Regions from separate parts of the Pseudohaliea sp. genome, predicted to be linked through region 1. Evidence: predicted binding sites of a transcription regulator. Region 1 holds the regulator's gene; the other holds the start of a gene.

Region 1 (8,404 bases):
TCTCCCGGGCGAGCCGGCCGACCGTGGGGATCATGGCTTCGGCGAGCGCCTCGCGCTCTTTCCAGTCGCGGAAGTAGTCGTCCGGGCGGGGTCTCTTGCGGTCGTTCACGGCTTTTTTCTCCGGGGGTCTCGGCGCGAAGCGCGCATTATCTATTTCCGGCACGGGCGCCGCAAGGAAGGCCCGGCGGGCGCCGGGCGTCCACTCGCTGGAGCGACTGCGGTGAAGCCCTTACAATACTGCGCCCTTTCGGCGCAGCACGTCCCTCATGTTCAAAGACAGGCTCCTCGCAACGCCCTGGCCCGCCCGGGCCGGCTCCCGTACCGCCGCCGGTCCCTTCCCGGGTAGCGCGGGGAGTGCCTGCATCGCCGAGCTCGCCGGCGACGGCCGGCTGCTGCTGGTCATCGCCGAGGACACGCAGGCCGCCCTGGCCCTCGAGCGCGAACTGCCTTTCTTCGTCGAAGCGGGCACGGAAGTGCTGGCGCTGCCAGACTGGGAGACCCTGCCCTACGACCACTTCTCGCCGCACCAGGACATCGTTTCCGAGCGTCTGCAGACACTCTATCGCCTGCCGGCCCTGGACGCGGGCATTCTCATCGTGCCGGTGTCGACGCTCATGCACCGGCTGCCGCCTCGCGACTACGTGCTCGGTGCCAGCCTGATGCTGGAGACCGGCAGCGCCCTCGATATCGACCGCTTCCGCCGGCGCCTCGAGCGCAGCGGCTACCGCCACGTGGAAACGGTCTATGAGCACGGCGAGTTCGCGCTCCGCGGTGCCCTCATCGACATTTTCCCCATGGGCTCACCCCTGCCCTACCGCATCGACCTCCTCGACGATGAGGTGGACACGCTGCGCACCTTCGACCCGGAAACGCAGCGCACAGTGGCGCGCATGGACGCGGTGCGCCTGCTGCCGGCACGGGAGTTCCCCCTGACCAGGGACGCCATCGCACGCTTCCAGCAGAACTGGTTCGAACAGTTCGAGGGCGACCCGGACCAGAGCACGGTGTTCACGGAAGTGAGCGCGGGCCGTGTCCCCGGCGGCTGCGAGTACTACCTGCCGCTGTTTTTCGACCACTGCGAGACCCTCTTCGAGTACCTGCCCGATGACGCCGCCGTGGTCACCGTGGGTCGCCACTACGAGGCGTCGCAGCGGTTCTGGGGCGAGATCGCGGAGCGGCACAGCGAGTACGGCATCGACCCGAGGCGCCCCCTACTGCCGCCCGCCGTGGGCTTCCTGCCGGTCGAGGAACTCTACAGCCGGCTCAGGGGGCACGCAGTACTGGAACTGCGCCTGGACAGCGACGCGCCGGTCCATGTGGCAAGCGGCGCCATGGAGCCGCCGCGCAGTGACGGCAGCAACCGCAGCGAACTGCCGGCGCGGTTGGCCGCGCTCACCGAGAGCCATGACGGCCCTGTGCTGCTCTGCGCCGAATCCGCGGGGCGCCGGGAGGTGCTGCGCGAATCCCTCGCCGCCACCGGCATCGACCCCGTCCCCGTGAACAGCTGGCCGGCCTTCCTCGCCGACCCCGCGCCCCTCGCGATTGCCGTCGCCCCCATCGACCGGGGCCTCTATTTCGGCCCCGGCGAGCCCATGCTGCTGTGCGAGGCCCAGCTCTACGGGACGCGGGTTGCACAGCGACGGCGACGCAAGCGGGAAGCGACCGCCGACACGGACGCCGTCTTCCGCGACCTCAACGAGCTCCGCCCGGGCGCACCAGTGGTCCACCTCGAGCATGGCGTGGGCCGCTATGTCGGCCTCACCAACCTGGCCGTCGATGGTGCCGATGCGGAGTTCCTGACCCTCGAATACGCCGATGGGGCACGACTCTACGTGCCCGTGGCGTCGTTGCACCTGATCAGCCGCTACTCCGGCAGCGAGCCGGAGCTGGCGCCACTGCACCGGCTCGGTTCCGGCCAATGGGAACGGGCGCGCCGCAAGGCGAGCGAAAAAGCCTCGGACGTGGCGGCGCAGCTGCTCGAGGTCTATGCCCGGCGGGAGGCCCGCACGGGCTTCGCGTTCGAACTGCCGCAGGACGACTATGCCCGCTTCGCCGCGGCCTTCCCCTTCGAGGAAACCCCGGACCAGGAAGCGGCGATCGCCGCCGTGCTCGACGACATGCAGAGCGAGCGGGTGATGGACCGGCTGGTCTGCGGCGACGTGGGCTTCGGCAAGACCGAGGTGGCCATGCGCGCCGCCTTCGTCGCCGTGACCAGCGGCAAACAGGTCGCGATGCTGGTGCCCACCACGCTTCTTGCGCAGCAGCATCACAGCTCGCTCTCGGACCGCTTCGCCGACTGGCCCTGGAAGGTGGAGGTGCTGTCGCGCTTCCGCACGGCGGCCGAGGTACGGCGGATCAGTGAACGCATGGCCGCCGGCGAGATCGACATCCTCGTGGGCACGCACAAGCTGCTGCAGAGCGACTTCCGCTTCAAGGACCTGGGTCTCCTGGTCATCGACGAGGAACACCGCTTCGGCGTCAAGCAGAAAGACGCGATCAAGGCGCTGCGGGCGCAGGTCGACATCCTCACGCTCACGGCGACGCCGATCCCGCGCACGCTGAACATGGCCCTCGGCGGCATGCGCGACCTCTCCATCATCGCCACGCCCCCCGCGCGGCGCCTGTCCATCAAGACCTTCGTCCGGGAGCAGAGCGCCGCCCTGGTCAAGGAGGCCGTGCTCCGCGAGACCCTGCGCGGCGGCCAGGTGTTCTACCTGCACAACGAGGTGCGCACCATCGAAGAGACGGCGCGCAAGCTGCGGGAGCTGCTGCCGGGTCTCTCCGTCGCCGTCGCCCACGGCCAGCTGCGCGAGACGGAGCTCGAGCGGGTGATGGCGGACTTCTATCACAAGCGCGCCCACGTGCTCGTGTGCACGACCATCATCGAGACCGGGATCGATATCCCCAATGCCAATACCATCATCCTCGAGCGCGCAGACCGCTTCGGCCTCGCCCAGCTGCACCAGCTCCGGGGCCGCGTCGGCCGGTCGCACCACCAGGCCTATGCCTACCTGCTCTGCCCGCCCCGCTCGGCGATGACCGCCGACGCCGCCAAGCGCCTCGACGCCATCGAGGCCGCGGGCGACCTCGGCGCCGGCTACCAGCTGGCCACCCACGACCTCGAAATCCGCGGCGCCGGCGAACTGCTCGGCGACGAGCAGAGCGGGCAGATCCAGAGCGTGGGCTTCGGCATGTACCTCGACATGCTCCAGCGCGCGGTGGCCGCGCTGCGCCGCGGCGAGCTGCCCGACGTCGACGCCCCCCTCGCGGCGGGCACGGAGATCAACCTCCACGTGCCGGCGCTGATTCCCGAGGACTACCTCCCGGATACCAACACACGCCTCGTGCTGTACAAGCGCATCGCCGCGGCCGGGAGCGACAGCGCCCTCCGCGAGCTGCAGGTGGAGATGATCGACCGCTTCGGGCTGCTGCCGGATCCGGTGAAACAGCTGTTCACCATCGGCCGCCTGCGCGTGGCCGCAGAACCCCTGGGCATCAGCAACCTTGAGCTCGGCCCGGAGGGTGGTACCATCGATTTTCGGGAATCCACTGCTGTCGATCCCATGACTCTCGTCACTCTCGTACAGGGCGACCCCGCCGGCTACCAGCTCGCCGGCGCCACGCGTCTCCGCATCCGCGCCCGGCTGCCGGAGCCCGCGCAACGCGTCGCCCTGGCGGAGAAGCTCCTCGACCGCTTTGCCGCCGGCGTCAATGCGCCTGCTGCCTGAGCGCCTCCCGGCCCTCGCCCTGGCCGCCGCCCTCGCGACGCTGCCCGCCCTGGGCGAGGAGGACGCCCAGGCACCCCCCTGGTATCGCGTGGAACTGCTGGTCTTCCGCTACCTGGACGCGGCCGCGCTGGAGGCCGAGGCCTGGCCCGTCTATCCGGAGACCGCCTACCCGGAGCGCTTCCGCTTCCTGGTCGACCGCGCCCTCGCCGACCGGCGCCTCGCCGCTCACCCCGGCGCCGAAAGCCGCATCGACGACCGCGGCCGGCAGCGGCTGCGCCTCGCGCCGCCGGCCGTCGCACCGGACCCGAACGGGCCACCGCCGGTCGTGCCGGACCTGCTCACCCTGCTGCCCCTCGAGCCCGAGCGGCCCGACGGTCACGTCGGCGCCGCACAGCCGGGGGATCCGAACGACCCCGGGACCGCGCCCGATCCGAACACCCCGCCCCCGCTGCCGCCCGCCTTCACCGCCCTTGATACAAGGGCACTGCCCGCCGCACGCCTGGCCCGCGACGACGGTTACGAGGTGCTCTGGCACCAAGCCTGGCTGCAGCCGCTCACCGCCGAGGCCGACGCGATCCCCCTGCTCCTCGATCGCTCCGGGGATCCTGACCAGGCGCCCTGGCCGCGGCTCCAGGGCAGCGTGCGTCTCTACCTCTCCCGCTACCTGCACCTGGAAACGGCCCTCTGGCTCAATACCGAAGGCAGCTACCTGCCTGAAGGCTGGCAGGCCGATGCGCCGCCCCTCGCCCCGGCCTCCCTGGCCCTGGAGCCGGCGCCTCTCCCGCGCCGGGACCCGGCAGAAGCGCTGCTGGCCGGCGAGCCGCCGCGCCCGGACGCGCACCTGGCGGAGGGCACTCCGACGCGGGATGGCCCGCCGCGGCCGGGCCCGGAAGGGGAGGAAACCGCAGACGCTCAGCGGAAGGGGCTCCTGCCCGGGGAACCAGGGCTGGCGGCACGCGCGGCAGGAAGCGCGGAACCGGGCGCGGGGGGCGATACACCAGGAGCGGAGCCGGGTGCGAAGAGCCAGCGCCTCCCGGAAGACCCGAACGCCGCCGGCGGCTGGCCCTGGCGTCACAGCATCGTGCTAGAGGCCGAGCGGCGCATGCGCAGCGAAGAAACGCATTACCTGGACCATCCGCTCTTCGGCGTGGTCGTGCGCCTCGAACCGCTGGCGCCCGCGGAACTCGAGGCCCTGGGCGAGCAACTCGCGGACCCGGCCTGGGCCGAACGCCACGGCCGCGAAGGGGCCCTGCCTAGACCCGACGACGCGCCGTGAGGAAGGCGCGCAAGAGCGCCGCCACAGCACCCGCCTCCCGGGCCAGCACCTCGCCCATCGCCGCCAGCGTGAGCGGCTGATCGTCCAGCCCGGGGGCCGCATTCACGACCATGCAAATGGATGCATAGGGCAGCTCGAGCTCCCGGGCCAGTGATGCTTCCGGCATACCGGTCATGCCCACCAGATCGCAGCCGTCCCCCCGGAGCCGACGGATTTCTGCAGCCGTCTCCAGCCGCGGCCCCTGCGTGACGCCGAGAACGCCGCCGTCGCGACAGGCAATCCCCGCTTCCTGCGCGGCCATGAGCAGTGCCCGGCGCAGTGCCGGGTCGTAGGGCTCGGTGAAATCGCAGTGGCGCACGGGGCTGTCACCCCCGTCGTCTACCGTGTGCTCTCGACCCCAGGTGTAATCGATGAGCTGGTCCGGCAGCACCAGCCGCCCCGGGGTGCAGGCCTCGTGGATACCGCCCACGGCATTGACGGCGACCACGGCGGCCGCTCCCAGTTCGCGCAGCGCCCAGAGGTTGGCGCGATAATTGATGCGGTGCGGTGGCAGGGCGCGCGGCTTGCCGTGGCGCTGCAGGAACAGGACCGGCACGCCTTCGACAGCCCCCTTCTCGACCGGTCCGGAGGGTGGCCCGTAGGGCGTCTCGGGCGTCTCGCCGCCGGTGGGCTCGAAGCCGGCCAGCTGGTCGATGCCCGTCCCGCCGATGATCGCGACGCTCACCGCACCACCCGGGCAGGCTTAGACATTTTTAGCATGACACTGGGACAGACCACGGAGCTTCTCCTATAAGCGGGTGCCGCCGCCTGTCCGAGGCGACGCACAGGTTCCTGATTGTAAAAGGAAAAGGGCCGCTCCGGGCGCACCATCGGCGCCGGTCGGCACGCCTCGGGTGCCGTGCGTTGTTCGTGGACAGCGGCCCCCCACCTGCTAACTTTCTGAGAGGAGGACGATAGCATGACTCTTCACAGGCCGGCCATCGGCCAGTGGTACAAGGAAGCAGAGAGCGCCGCCCTGTTCGAGGTCGTCGCCATCGACGAGCACAGCGGCGGCATCGAGGTGCAGTACCTCGACGGTGAGATCGCCGAGTTCGATAGCGAAAGCTGGGGGGAGCTGGTTCTCATCCAGGCAGTGGAGCCGGAGGACTGGCGCGCCCCCTTCGAGCTCAGCGACGAGGACGGCATCGACCCGGACGAACCGCTTCACCTCGGCTGGGGCAACCCGGTCAACAGTATCGAGCCCGAGGGTACCTGGGAACTCGAGGACTACTGACGAGCGGGGCCCGACGGGTGCCTTGCAGGTTGCACGCTACTGTATATAATTCCAGTGGTGTACGCATGCACAGGACAGCCCCATGGCCAAGCTTACCGCCCGCCAGCAACAGGTCCTGGACCTGATCCGGCGCCACATCGACGACACGGGCTACCCGCCCACCCGCGCGGACATCGCCCGGGAACTCGGCTTCCGTTCCGCCAACGCCGCGGAGGAACACCTCAAGGCGCTCGCCCGCAAGGGCGCGATCGAAATCATTCCCGGCGCCTCCCGGGGGATCCGTCTGCCGGAGGAGCGCGGGCTGCCCATCGTCGGTCGCGTCGCGGCGGGCAGCCCGGTGCTCGCGGAGGAACACATCGAGGATTACTGCGAGCTGCCGGCGGATTTCTTTCGCCCCGCCGCCGACTATTTTCTTCGCGTTACCGGCGACAGCATGGTGGGGATCGGGATCCGTGACGGCGACCTCCTCGCCGTGCACAGCACCAGGGTGGCCAGCGATGGCGACGTGGTCGTCGCACGCCTCGATGACGAGGTGACGGTGAAGCGCCTGCGCCGCGGGCGGGAGCGGCACCGCCTGCAATTACTGCCAGAAAACCCGGATTACACGCCCATCGAGGTGGACCTGCGGGAACAGGCATGCGTGATAGAGGGGCTGAGCGTGGGGGTTGTGCGCCGCGGCACCTGAAGCGCCGGGCCGGGTGGGGAAGGGGGGGAAGGTGGCGCGGCACTTCCGTGCAGCGCCGCTGCGTCAGTGCAGGACCCTGGGGGTTTCCTGCTCGACTTCCTCCTCGATTTCGACCTCGGCCTGGTCCGTGAGTTGGGCCGTGGCCTGGATACCCGCCTGGATCATGGCCTTGGCCACCTCCAGGCAGTGATCCATGACATACATGCGCGATTCATCGGAAAACTGGATGCGCAGGAGCGGCGGGGCATCTTCCCCGGCCCGTTGCAGCACGACTTCCCCGTTCCCCAGATCGACGATCTCCAGCAGGGATGTGGACACTCGGCAGACCTCGTTTGCGCAATGTGTACGTCAATGGTAACAGTGTCCCGGAGGTGGGCCAACACGCCCCTCCCTCGCCGTTCCCTGCCGCCTTCGCTGCCCGAGCCCGCGCCCGTGTCAGCTTTCTTCCAGCGAATCGTTCATCCGCGCCAGGGTCTCTGACAGCGCCCGGTGCCAGGCCCGCGCCTGCGCCGGGTCCGGCATGCCCCGCTCGGCGGCGAGGAGATTCCCCGGCATCCGCGACCGCACCGGCAGCGTCGCCGGAAGCGGCGCCAGCAGCGCGGCGAGCCAGCCCTCCCGCTCGAGTTGAGCGAACTCGCGCAGCTCTGCGGGCAGGGCCTTGCCCGCCGCCGGCTCCGGGAGTTCATCACAACAGCGGGGGGGCGGACCGTCCGCCTCACCGGTGGGGTCCAGCACCGCCAGCAGGTACCAGCCGTAGGCCGCCAGCAGCTGCTCGCGCACCCCCGGCGCATGCGCCGCATCGAGGAGATCGGCCGGCGCGGCGCCCGTCGCGCGCTGCGCCTCCCAGCCGTCGATGAGCAGGCGCGCCAGGTACAGGTGGTGGTTGGCACGGCCCCGGGACACGGCGTCAGCGGCTCCCGGAACCGGTTTTGGCTTTTGTCTTTGCTTTTGTCTTTGCTGCTGTCCGGGCTTTGCTGCCGGTCCCGGCTTTGGCCTTTGCCTTTGCCTTTGCACCGGGCTTGCGCTTCGCTGCCGCTTTCCTGCCGCCGGCCCCGCTGCCCTCCTCGCCCTGCCAGCGGCCGTCGCGATAAAGCGCCTTCCAGCCCGTCGCCTTGCCGTCCACTTCGGTCATTACATACTGCTCACGATTCTTGCGGCTGTAGCGAACCTGGGTGCGGTTGCCGGCGTCATCCTGCGTCGGCGCCTCGAGGATGTAGGCGTACTTCGGGTCGATCTCGCTGCCGTGGGGGAGCAGCTCGTCGACGAAGGGCGCCCGGGTTTCGCGGTTGCGGGGGAACTGGCTCGCGGCGAGGAACAGGCCCGCGGCGCCATCACGCAGCACGTAGTGATCCTCGACCTTCTCGCAGGGCAGCTCGGGCATGGGTACCGGGTCCATCTTCGGCGGCGCAACTTCGCCGTTGCGCAGCAGCTTGCGCGTGTTC
Region 2 (8,404 bases), on a different contig from region 1:
CTTCCGCGCCATCGCCCGCGCCTCGAAGCTCGAGTGGACCGGCATCGAGTGCAGCGCCACCGGCACCCTCGACCGCGTCGAGCGCGTCACCCGCTTCACCGAGGTCCAGGTCAGCGCCACCCTGCGCATCCCCGCCGACACGGACCCGGAGAAAGCCGACCGCCTGCTCCACAAGGCCGAGCAGTCCTGCCTTATCACCAACTCCATGACCGCCAGCACCGCCCTCACTACCGAGGTCGTGAGCGAGTAAACGCACACAGCCAAGACGGACCACCCCATGGACCAATGGCTATCGGACTACGGCGTAACGCTCGGCGTCGGCGGCCTGATGCTGTTCATGGTGTTCATCGTCTGGGACCTGGCGCGGCGCAGCAATGCCGGCCGCCTCGGCACCTTCGTGCTGTTCATCGCCCTCGCCATGGGCATCGTGGGTTTCCTGATCAAGGGCGCGATCACCTACCTGCTGGAGCACGGCGGGCTCTAGGCGGGATCCAGGCGGGATCCAGGCGGAACCCGGGCGGGAAAAGGCGCGCGGCCGCCCGGCCGCGCGCCCGGGGGCGGCCTCAGCCTGCCCGGGTCTCCTCGACGAGGCGCTCGATCTTACGCTCGAGGATCGACAGCGGCACCGGGCCGTCCTTCAGTACCTCGTCGTGGAAGGCGCGGATATCGAAGCCGTCGCCCAGGGCGCGGCGCGCCTCCTCGCGCAGTTCCATGATCTTCAGCTTGCCGATCATGTAGGCCGTGGCCTGGCCCGGCATGGCGATATAGCGCTCGATGGCCTTCACCGCGTCACCCTCCGGGTTCGGCGTGTTCTCGAGGAGATAGGCGATCGCCTCCTCGCGGCTCCAGCGCTTGCTGTGGATGCCGGTGTCGACCACCAGCCGGCAGGCGCGCCAGAGCTCCATGGCCAGCCGGCCAAAGTCGGAGTACGGGTCCTCGTAGAAGCCCATGTCCTTCGCCAGTTCCTCCGTGTAAAGGCCCCAGCCCTCCGTGTAGGCCGTAAAGCTCGCGTACTTCTGGAACTCGGGAATATCGTCCAGGGCCACGGTGATGGCGCGCTGCATGTGATGCCCGGGAATACCCTCGTGGAAGGCCAGGGCCTGCAGCTGATAGGTGGGCATGTCCGCCATGTTGTAGAGATTGGCGTAGTAGATACCCGGGCGGGAGCCGTCCTTCGGCGGCGCCTGGTAGAAGGCCTTGCCGGCGGACTGCTCGCGGAAGGCCTCGACGCGCTTGACCACGATTTCCGCCTCCGGCAGCAGGCCGAAGTACTCGGGCAGGCGCTCGCGCATGGCGTCGATGCTGCGCCGGGCCTCGGCGAGGTAGGCCTCGCGGCCGGCGTCCGTGTTCGGGTAGTAGAACTGTTCATCCGTGCGCATGAACGCGAAGAAGTCCTGCAGGCTGCCCTCGAAGCCGACGGTCTCCATGATGGCGCGCATCTCGCCGTGGATCCGTGCGACCTCGGCAAGGCCGATCTCGTGGATATCGTCGGCACCGAGCTCCGTGGTGGTGTACCAGTTCAGGCGCGTGGCGTAGTAGTCCTCGGCCCGGGGAAAGCGCCAGATGCCATCGGCCTCGGCCGCCTGTTCTGCCTGCGTCTCCACGGCGGCGATGAGCCGCTCGTAGGCGGGCTCGACGACCTCGACCAGCGCCGTGCGCGCCTCCTCGAGGAGCCGCTCGCGGGTTCCCTCGTCGAGGGCGAGGCCTGCGACCTTGTCCTGGAAGTCCGCCCACAGCGTGGAATCCTCGCCATCGTCGTCGTAGGGCACGCCGGTGATCACGTTGCGCGCCGCCTGCACGATCTGCGGATACTGCCAGTCCGCGAGGACAAGCCCTTTTTCCGTGCGGATCTCCAGCTGCGCGATCACCTGGTCGAAATAGTCACCGACGCGACGCAGGCGGCCGATGTAATCCTCCGCATCGGCCAGGCTGTTCACCCGGTGGATATTGATGAGCGTGCTCGGTACCTGGGTGTGCGGACCGTAGAACTGGGTAATGACAAAGTCGTGATGGCGGAACGCATCCCGGGCCAGCAGACGCTCGAGGTTGAGCTTGTAGAGGTCCCAGGACAGCTGCTCGTCCGCCGGCAGGGCGTCGCGGTCGAAGGTCTGCAGCCGGGTGAGACGGCGCTCGTTGATCGCGCGGGTCTCGTCCTGGAAAGCCTCGGAGACGCTGTTCCACTGGTCATTCCTGGTCTTGATGCCGCGGTAGGTCGCGGTCAGTGGATAGCGCGCCATGTCCTCGGCATAGGCCTCCTCGAGGAAAGCGCGGAAGTCGGACACGACGGCCTCGCCACTGTCTGTGGAGGCGCTGGAGGCCACCGGGCCATCGTCCTGGCCGCAGGCCAGGAGGCCGGCGGCGAGGAAAAAAGCCAGGGGCGGGCGAAAGGGTCGAAACACGGGATGCTCCTTGCTGGCCGGGAGTGAAAAGCGATGAGCGGACGGCGCCGCCGAGGGCGCGCATGATGACCCAGCGGCGACCGGATTGCCAACGCCCCCGGGGAGCATGGCGCGCTGGACAGGTGAGGGATGCGCGGAGATACTGGATGCATGTACAGTATCTATCGTAAGCTGGCCGGGTTTTACCTTCGCCCGCCGCGCAGCGGGGGGCGGCCTTGAGCCTGTGGCTCTGCCTGCGCTTTCCGCGGCTGGCGCTGGAATGCCAGGCCAGCAGCGAGGAGCGGCCGCTGGCCCTGGTGGAGCGGCAGCGGCTGCTGCAGGTCAACGATACCGCCGCCGCCCTGGGACTGGCCCCGGGCCAGGGTGTCGCCACCGCCCGGGCCCTCGCCGGCGACGAGCTGCAGCTCCTGGCCCGGGATCGGGGCCGGGAAGCCGACAGCCTGGAAGAGCTGTGTTGCTGGGCCTACGGCATCACCCCGGTCCTGCACCGCTGGCGCGAGGACTGCCTGCTTCTCGAGATCGGCGGCTGCCTGCGCCTGTTCGGGGGCCTCACCGCGCTCCTGGGCCGCGTCGACCGGGGCCTGGCACAGCGCGCCCTCAGCTACTGCCGCGGCATCGCGCCGACACCGAAGGCCGCCTGGCTGCTGAGCTTCGCCGGCGAACCGGCCGCCAGCGCCCTCGAGCAGCCCCTCGAGGAACGGCTGGCGCCGCTGCCCCTCGCCCGCCTGGCGGTCCTGCTCCCGGCGCTCGGGGCCCTGGAGGAAGCCGGTCTTGCGCGCCTCGGCGATGTCCTCGCCCTGCCGGAGCGGGCGCTGGGGCGGCGCTGCGGCCGCGAGGCGGTAGCCCTGCTGCAGCAGGTGACCGGCCGCGCCCACGACCGCCAGCCCGCTTTCCAGCCGCCGCTGCGCTTCCGCGCCCGGCACCGCTTCGGCTACGAGGTGACCGGCAGCGAGGAACTGCAGCCGGCGATCCGCCGGCTGCTGGACGCCCTGGTCGCCTTCCTGCGCAATACGCAGCAGCAGACCGGCACCCTGCACTGGCATTTTATCGGTGCCCGCGGGCAGCGCCAGGCGCTCACAGTACGCGCCAGCGCGGAAACCGGCGACGCGGCGACCTGGGCCGGGCTCATCCAGACGCGCCTGGAGCGCTACCCGCTGGCCGGGGGCGTGGAGACCCTGGTACTCCGCTGCGACGAGCTGGCACCGGCCACGCCCGGCGGGGGCGACCTCTTCGCCGAAGCCGGGGCGGAGCCGCTGGCCAGCCTTCGCGACCGGCTCCGCAACCGCCTCGGGCAGCAGGCGATCCGCCACCTCGCCTGCCGCAGCGAGCATCTTCCGGAACGTGCCACGGCCACCAGCGCCGAACCCGCCGCCGGCAGTGAAACGGCCTGCGGCACCTTGCGGCCCTTCTGGCTCATGCCGGAACCCGTGCCATTGCGCGCGGGCGGGGACGGCAGCCTCCACGGCCACGGCCGCCTGGTGCTGCTGCACGGACCGGAACGTATCGAGGACAACTGGTGGGAAGCGCCCGTGAGCCGCGACTACTTCGTCGCCGAGGGCCGGGACGGCGGCCGCTACTGGGTGTTCCGGGACCGGCGCCGCGACCGCTGGTACCTGCAGGGCGTCTTCAGCTGAATACCGGCATGCGGCACCTTATCTTTGAAAAACAACAGGTTAGCAACATAGGATATTTGCCGCAGGCGCCCTTCGTGGTCATGTGCAGGATGTCGTCGGCGGAGGAAACCCCTAGTATGGCCCGGCCTGCAGAGGGAGGGATACATGACACGATACCGGCTCCACCGGCCGCCAGGGTTCTGCCTCTGGCTGGCCCTGCTCACGGCCGTCCCGACGGCCGGCGCAGCCACCCTCGGGGACGCCCTCACCGGCGCCCTGGAGCGCGCCGGCCCGCTGGGAGAAACAGACCTGCCGGAAGCCAGCAGCTGGCTCTCGGGGGTCCCGACGCTCTCTGCCAGCTATGTCGACAGCCAGGAGCCCCTCGGCACCGACGAGGCGGAAGTGAGCCTGAACCTGCCCATCAAGTCGGCCGCGCGCCGGCGCCTCGACGGTGAACTGGAAGCGCAGGCGAGCGACTACGCCGAGGCCGCCGCCGCCTACCGGCGCTGGCTCTACGCCGGCCAGGTCCGCGAGGCGGCCTGGACCCACCGCCTGGCGGCCCTGGACCTCGCCGCGGCGCGCGAGCGCCGGTCACTGCTCGCCGAGCTGAACGACCGCCTGGGCCGCCTCGCCGACAGCGGCGCCATTCCCCGCTACACCGCGCTCATCACCGCGCGCTCCCTGGTCGACGCGGAACTCACCGTGGACGAGGCCGAGCGGGCCCTGGCCCGGGAAGAGCGCCTCTTCGAGGCCCTCACGGGCCTGTCGAGCCTGCCGACAGACCTCGCCGAGACCGGCCCGCCACCCGCCGTGCCGGACTGGCAGAGCCACCCGGCACTGCGCCGCCTCGAGGCTGCCCGGGCGCAGGAGACCACGCAGCTCGCGCTGTCCGCCCCGGCCACGGCGAGCTGGAACCTGTCGCTCATTGCCCGCGAGTTCGAGGGGCCGCAGCTCACGGAGGACCAGTACGGCGTGGCCGTGGAGATGCCGCTGAACTTCCTCGGCACCCAGAGCAGCAGCAATCGCAGCCAGCAGAGCGCGGCCCGGCGGGATTACCTCATCGCCCGGGACCAGCTCTGGCTGTCCCTTCGCCGGCAGTGGGACACGCTCCAGGCAGAGGCGCAGCACCTGGCCCGCCGCCGGGAGCTGCTCGGCGAGGCCGCAGTGCTCGCTGACCGGATCGAGGCCCAGGTCACCGCCCTGGAAGCCAGCAACGAGATCGAGGCAGAGCTGCGCCTGCAGCGCCTGCTGGATGTACTGGACACCCGCGCCGCCCTGGCGCGGACCGAAGCCCTGATCGGGCGCAACGCGGCGCGCCTGCGCCAGGCCGCCGGGAGGACCCCCTGATGCGCATCACCCTGTTCCTGCTCCTCTGTGTCGCCGGCGTCGCCCGCGCGCAGGACGTGCCCCTGGCCGCCCTCGGCGACCTCGACCTGCGCTATGCGCCGGTGGAGGTCATTGACCGGGTCCCGGGCGCTCCGCTCCGCGGGGTCGTACGCGCCCGCGGCGGCGAGGACTACCGGGTGCTGCTGCCCCGGACCGCGCACCGGGCGACCTTCGTCGCCGTGCCGGGCCAGCGGGTCGCCGCCGGCGAGCCGGTGGTGCGCCTCGAGGGGCCGGAGATCCATCATTGGCAACTCGAGTTCGAGGCCGTCACCGAACGGCACGCCCTCGCCGAGGCGCGCTATGCGCGCAACCGTCCCCTCTACGAGGATGGCGCGCTGCCGGCGGAGCGCTGGGCGGCGATCCAGGACAGCTTCCTCGAACTCAGCCTCGAGTACGAACACATGCGTCATTTCGGTGAGCTGTTGCTGCCCGACGAGGACGAGGACTCGCTTCTCGTCGGCGCCCCCATCAGCGGGATGCTTCACTTCGATTCGCGCGAGCCGGCGCGCGGCGAGCGGGAAGTGCTGTTCTCGGTCATTCCCGACGATGCCCTCCACGTCCAGGTCGAAGTGCCCGTCGACCGCGCGGAGAACCTCCGCGACCTCGCCGTCGGCGACTGCAGGCTTGCCATCGCCAGCATCGACCGGGCCGCCGACGGCTTCTTCGTGGCGGCCTGGAGCGAGGCCCTCAGGGGCGACTGCCGCTGGACCCCGGGCACGGTACTCAGCATCAACCCGCGCTACGCCACCGCTGCGCTGGTCATTCCGCGGGCAGCGCTCTTCCAGTGGCAGCGCGAGGCCCATGTGTTCGTGCGCGACGGCGAGCAGTTGCGCGCCCGGCCGGTCACCGTGCTCGGCGACACGGCCGGGGGCTATGCCGTCGCCCGGGACCCGGCACTGGCGGACAGCGAGGTGCTCGTCGCCTCGGTGAGCGCCGCGCAGGGCATCCTCCTCGGTCTGGGGAGTGAATGATGCTGCCCGCGATTGTCCGCTTCTCCCTCACCCAGCGCCTGTTCGTGGCGGTGCTGGCCCTGGCAGTGACCGGCCTCGGCCTGCGCGCCTGGCTGCAGCTGCCCATCGATGCCTTCCCGGACATCGCCCCGACCCAGGTCAAGGTGATCCTGAAGGCACCGGGCATGACCGCGGAGGAGATCGAACGCCGGGTGACCTACCCGATCGAGACCGAGCTCCTCGGCATCCCGCGCCAGGCCATGCTCCGATCCACAACGAAGTACGCGATCACCGCCATCACCCTCGACTTCGTCGAGGGCACCGACATCTACTGGGCCCGGCAGCAGGTCAACGAGCGCCTCGCCAACGTCCGCGACCGGCTCCCCGCCACCGTGGAGGGCGGCGTCGCGCCCATGAGCACCCCGCTGTCGGAGATGTTCATGTTCACCCTGGAAAATCCGGACCTGGACCTCATGGAGAAGCGCCAGCTCCTCGACTGGGAGATCCGCCCGGTCCTGCGCACGGTCCCCGGGGTCGCGGACGTCAACATCCTCGGCGGCTACGCGCGCAGCTACCAGGTCACCCCGGACAGCAACCGGCTGGCGCAGCTCGGTCTCGGCCTCGAAGACCTGCGCCGCGCCATCGAGAACAACAACCGCAACGTCGGTGCCGGGCGGATCAGCCAGGGCAACGATGTGCTGGTGGTGCGCACCGAAGGGCGCCTGCTCGGTGCCGAAGACCTCGCCGCCGTGCCGGTCCCCGCGCCCTCCGGCGACTTCTACCGCCTTGAGGACCTGGCCCGCGTCGAGATCGGCCACCTCGCCCGCTACGGCGCGGTAACCCGGGACGGCGAGGAAACCGCCGAGGCCCTGGTCATCGCCCTCAAGGATGCCAATACCGGCGCCGTGGTCGAGGGGGTGAAGGCGAAGCTCACCGAACTCGAGCGCAGCATGCCCCCGGGCACCGAGCTGAACGTGTTCTACGACCGCGCGCGGCTGATCGACACGGCCATCGGCACGATCACCAGCGCACTGGTACAGGCAGTGCTCCTGGTCATCGGCCTGCTCGCGCTGTTCCTGGGCAACCTGCGCGCGGCGCTGGTCGTGTCCCTGTCGCTGCCGCTGGCGGCGCTGGTGACCTTCCTGCTCATGGACCTGACGGGCCTGTCCGCCAACCTCATGAGCCTCGGCGGCCTGGTGATCGCCATCGGCATGATCGTGGACTCCTCCGTCGTGGTGGTGGAAAACGCCGTGACCCGGCTCGCGGACGCCGCACCGCTGCCGCGGCTGCACGTGATCTACCGGGCCACCCGGGAGGTCGCCACGCCCGTGGTGTCCGGGACAGTCATCGTACTCATCGTCTTCTCGCCGCTGCTGACGCTGACCGGCCTGGAGGGCAAGCTGTTCACCCCCGTGGCACTGACCATCGTCTACGCCATGCTGGCAGCGCTGATCATCGCCCTCACCCTCGTACCCATCCTCGCCTCGCTGCTGCTGACAGCGGAGTCGGCGCGGGTGCCGCGCTTCATGCAGCGGCTGCAGGCCCTGTACACGACCACCCTGCGCCGGGTGCTCGCGCGGCCCGCGCCGCTCGCGACCGTGCTCGCCGTGCTCCTGGCTCTCAGCGTCGTGCTCGCCGCGGTGGTCGGCAAGACCTTCATGCCGGTCATGGACGAGGGCGACATCATCGTGCAGCTGGAAAAGTCACCCACGATCACCCTGGCAGCCTCCGTGCACCTCGACGAGCAGATCGAGACCGCGCTCCTCGCCGGGGTGCCGGAAATCCGCCAGGTCGTAGCGCGCACCGGCTCCGACGAGCTCGGCCTCGACCCCATGGGCCTCAACGAGACGGACATCTTCATGGAGCTCGCCCCCCGCGGGGAGTGGGACGCACCGGACAAGGCGGCCATCGAGGACAGCATCCGCGCGGTGCTCGAACGCTTCCCCGGCATCAACACGACCTTCACGCAGCCGATCCAGATGCGCGTGTCCGAGATGCTGACAGGTACCAGCGGCGACGTGGCCATCAAGATCTTCGGCGACGACCTCGCCACGCT

Evidence for each region. Region 1 encodes LexA, which represses DNA repair genes until DNA is damaged. Its sites were predicted from a motif close to ACTGTNTNTANANACAGT; they were not measured.
Region 2: the regulator LexA is predicted to act here: its motif matches at 2,541-2,558, upstream of ACX93N_RS01100 (Y-family DNA polymerase).

What each region holds. Positions count from the first base shown of each region.
Region 1 is NZ_JBTOLW010000002.1:150,384-158,787, forward strand. Features, by position in the region: gene ACX93N_RS01950 (glyceraldehyde-3-phosphate dehydrogenase) at 1-109, opposite strand, end outside; gene mfd (transcription-repair coupling factor) at 267-3,728, shown strand; gene ACX93N_RS01960 (CsiV family protein) at 3,712-5,004, shown strand; gene ACX93N_RS01965 (S-methyl-5'-thioinosine phosphorylase) at 4,982-5,728, opposite strand; gene ACX93N_RS01970 (DUF6763 family protein) at 5,963-6,277, shown strand; gene lexA (transcriptional repressor LexA) at 6,360-6,962, shown strand; gene ACX93N_RS01980 (hypothetical protein) at 7,026-7,280, opposite strand; gene ACX93N_RS01985 (hypothetical protein) at 7,398-7,865, opposite strand; gene topA (type I DNA topoisomerase) at 7,870-8,404, opposite strand, start outside.
Region 2 is NZ_JBTOLW010000001.1:234,758-243,161, reverse strand. Features, by position in the region: gene ACX93N_RS01115 (OsmC family protein) at 1-250, shown strand, start outside; gene ACX93N_RS01110 (DUF2788 domain-containing protein) at 278-484, shown strand; gene ACX93N_RS01105 (DUF885 domain-containing protein) at 564-2,399, opposite strand; gene ACX93N_RS01100 (Y-family DNA polymerase) at 2,615-4,033, shown strand; gene ACX93N_RS01095 (TolC family protein) at 4,178-5,359, shown strand; gene ACX93N_RS01090 (efflux RND transporter periplasmic adaptor subunit) at 5,359-6,369, shown strand; gene ACX93N_RS01085 (efflux RND transporter permease subunit) at 6,366-8,404, shown strand, end outside.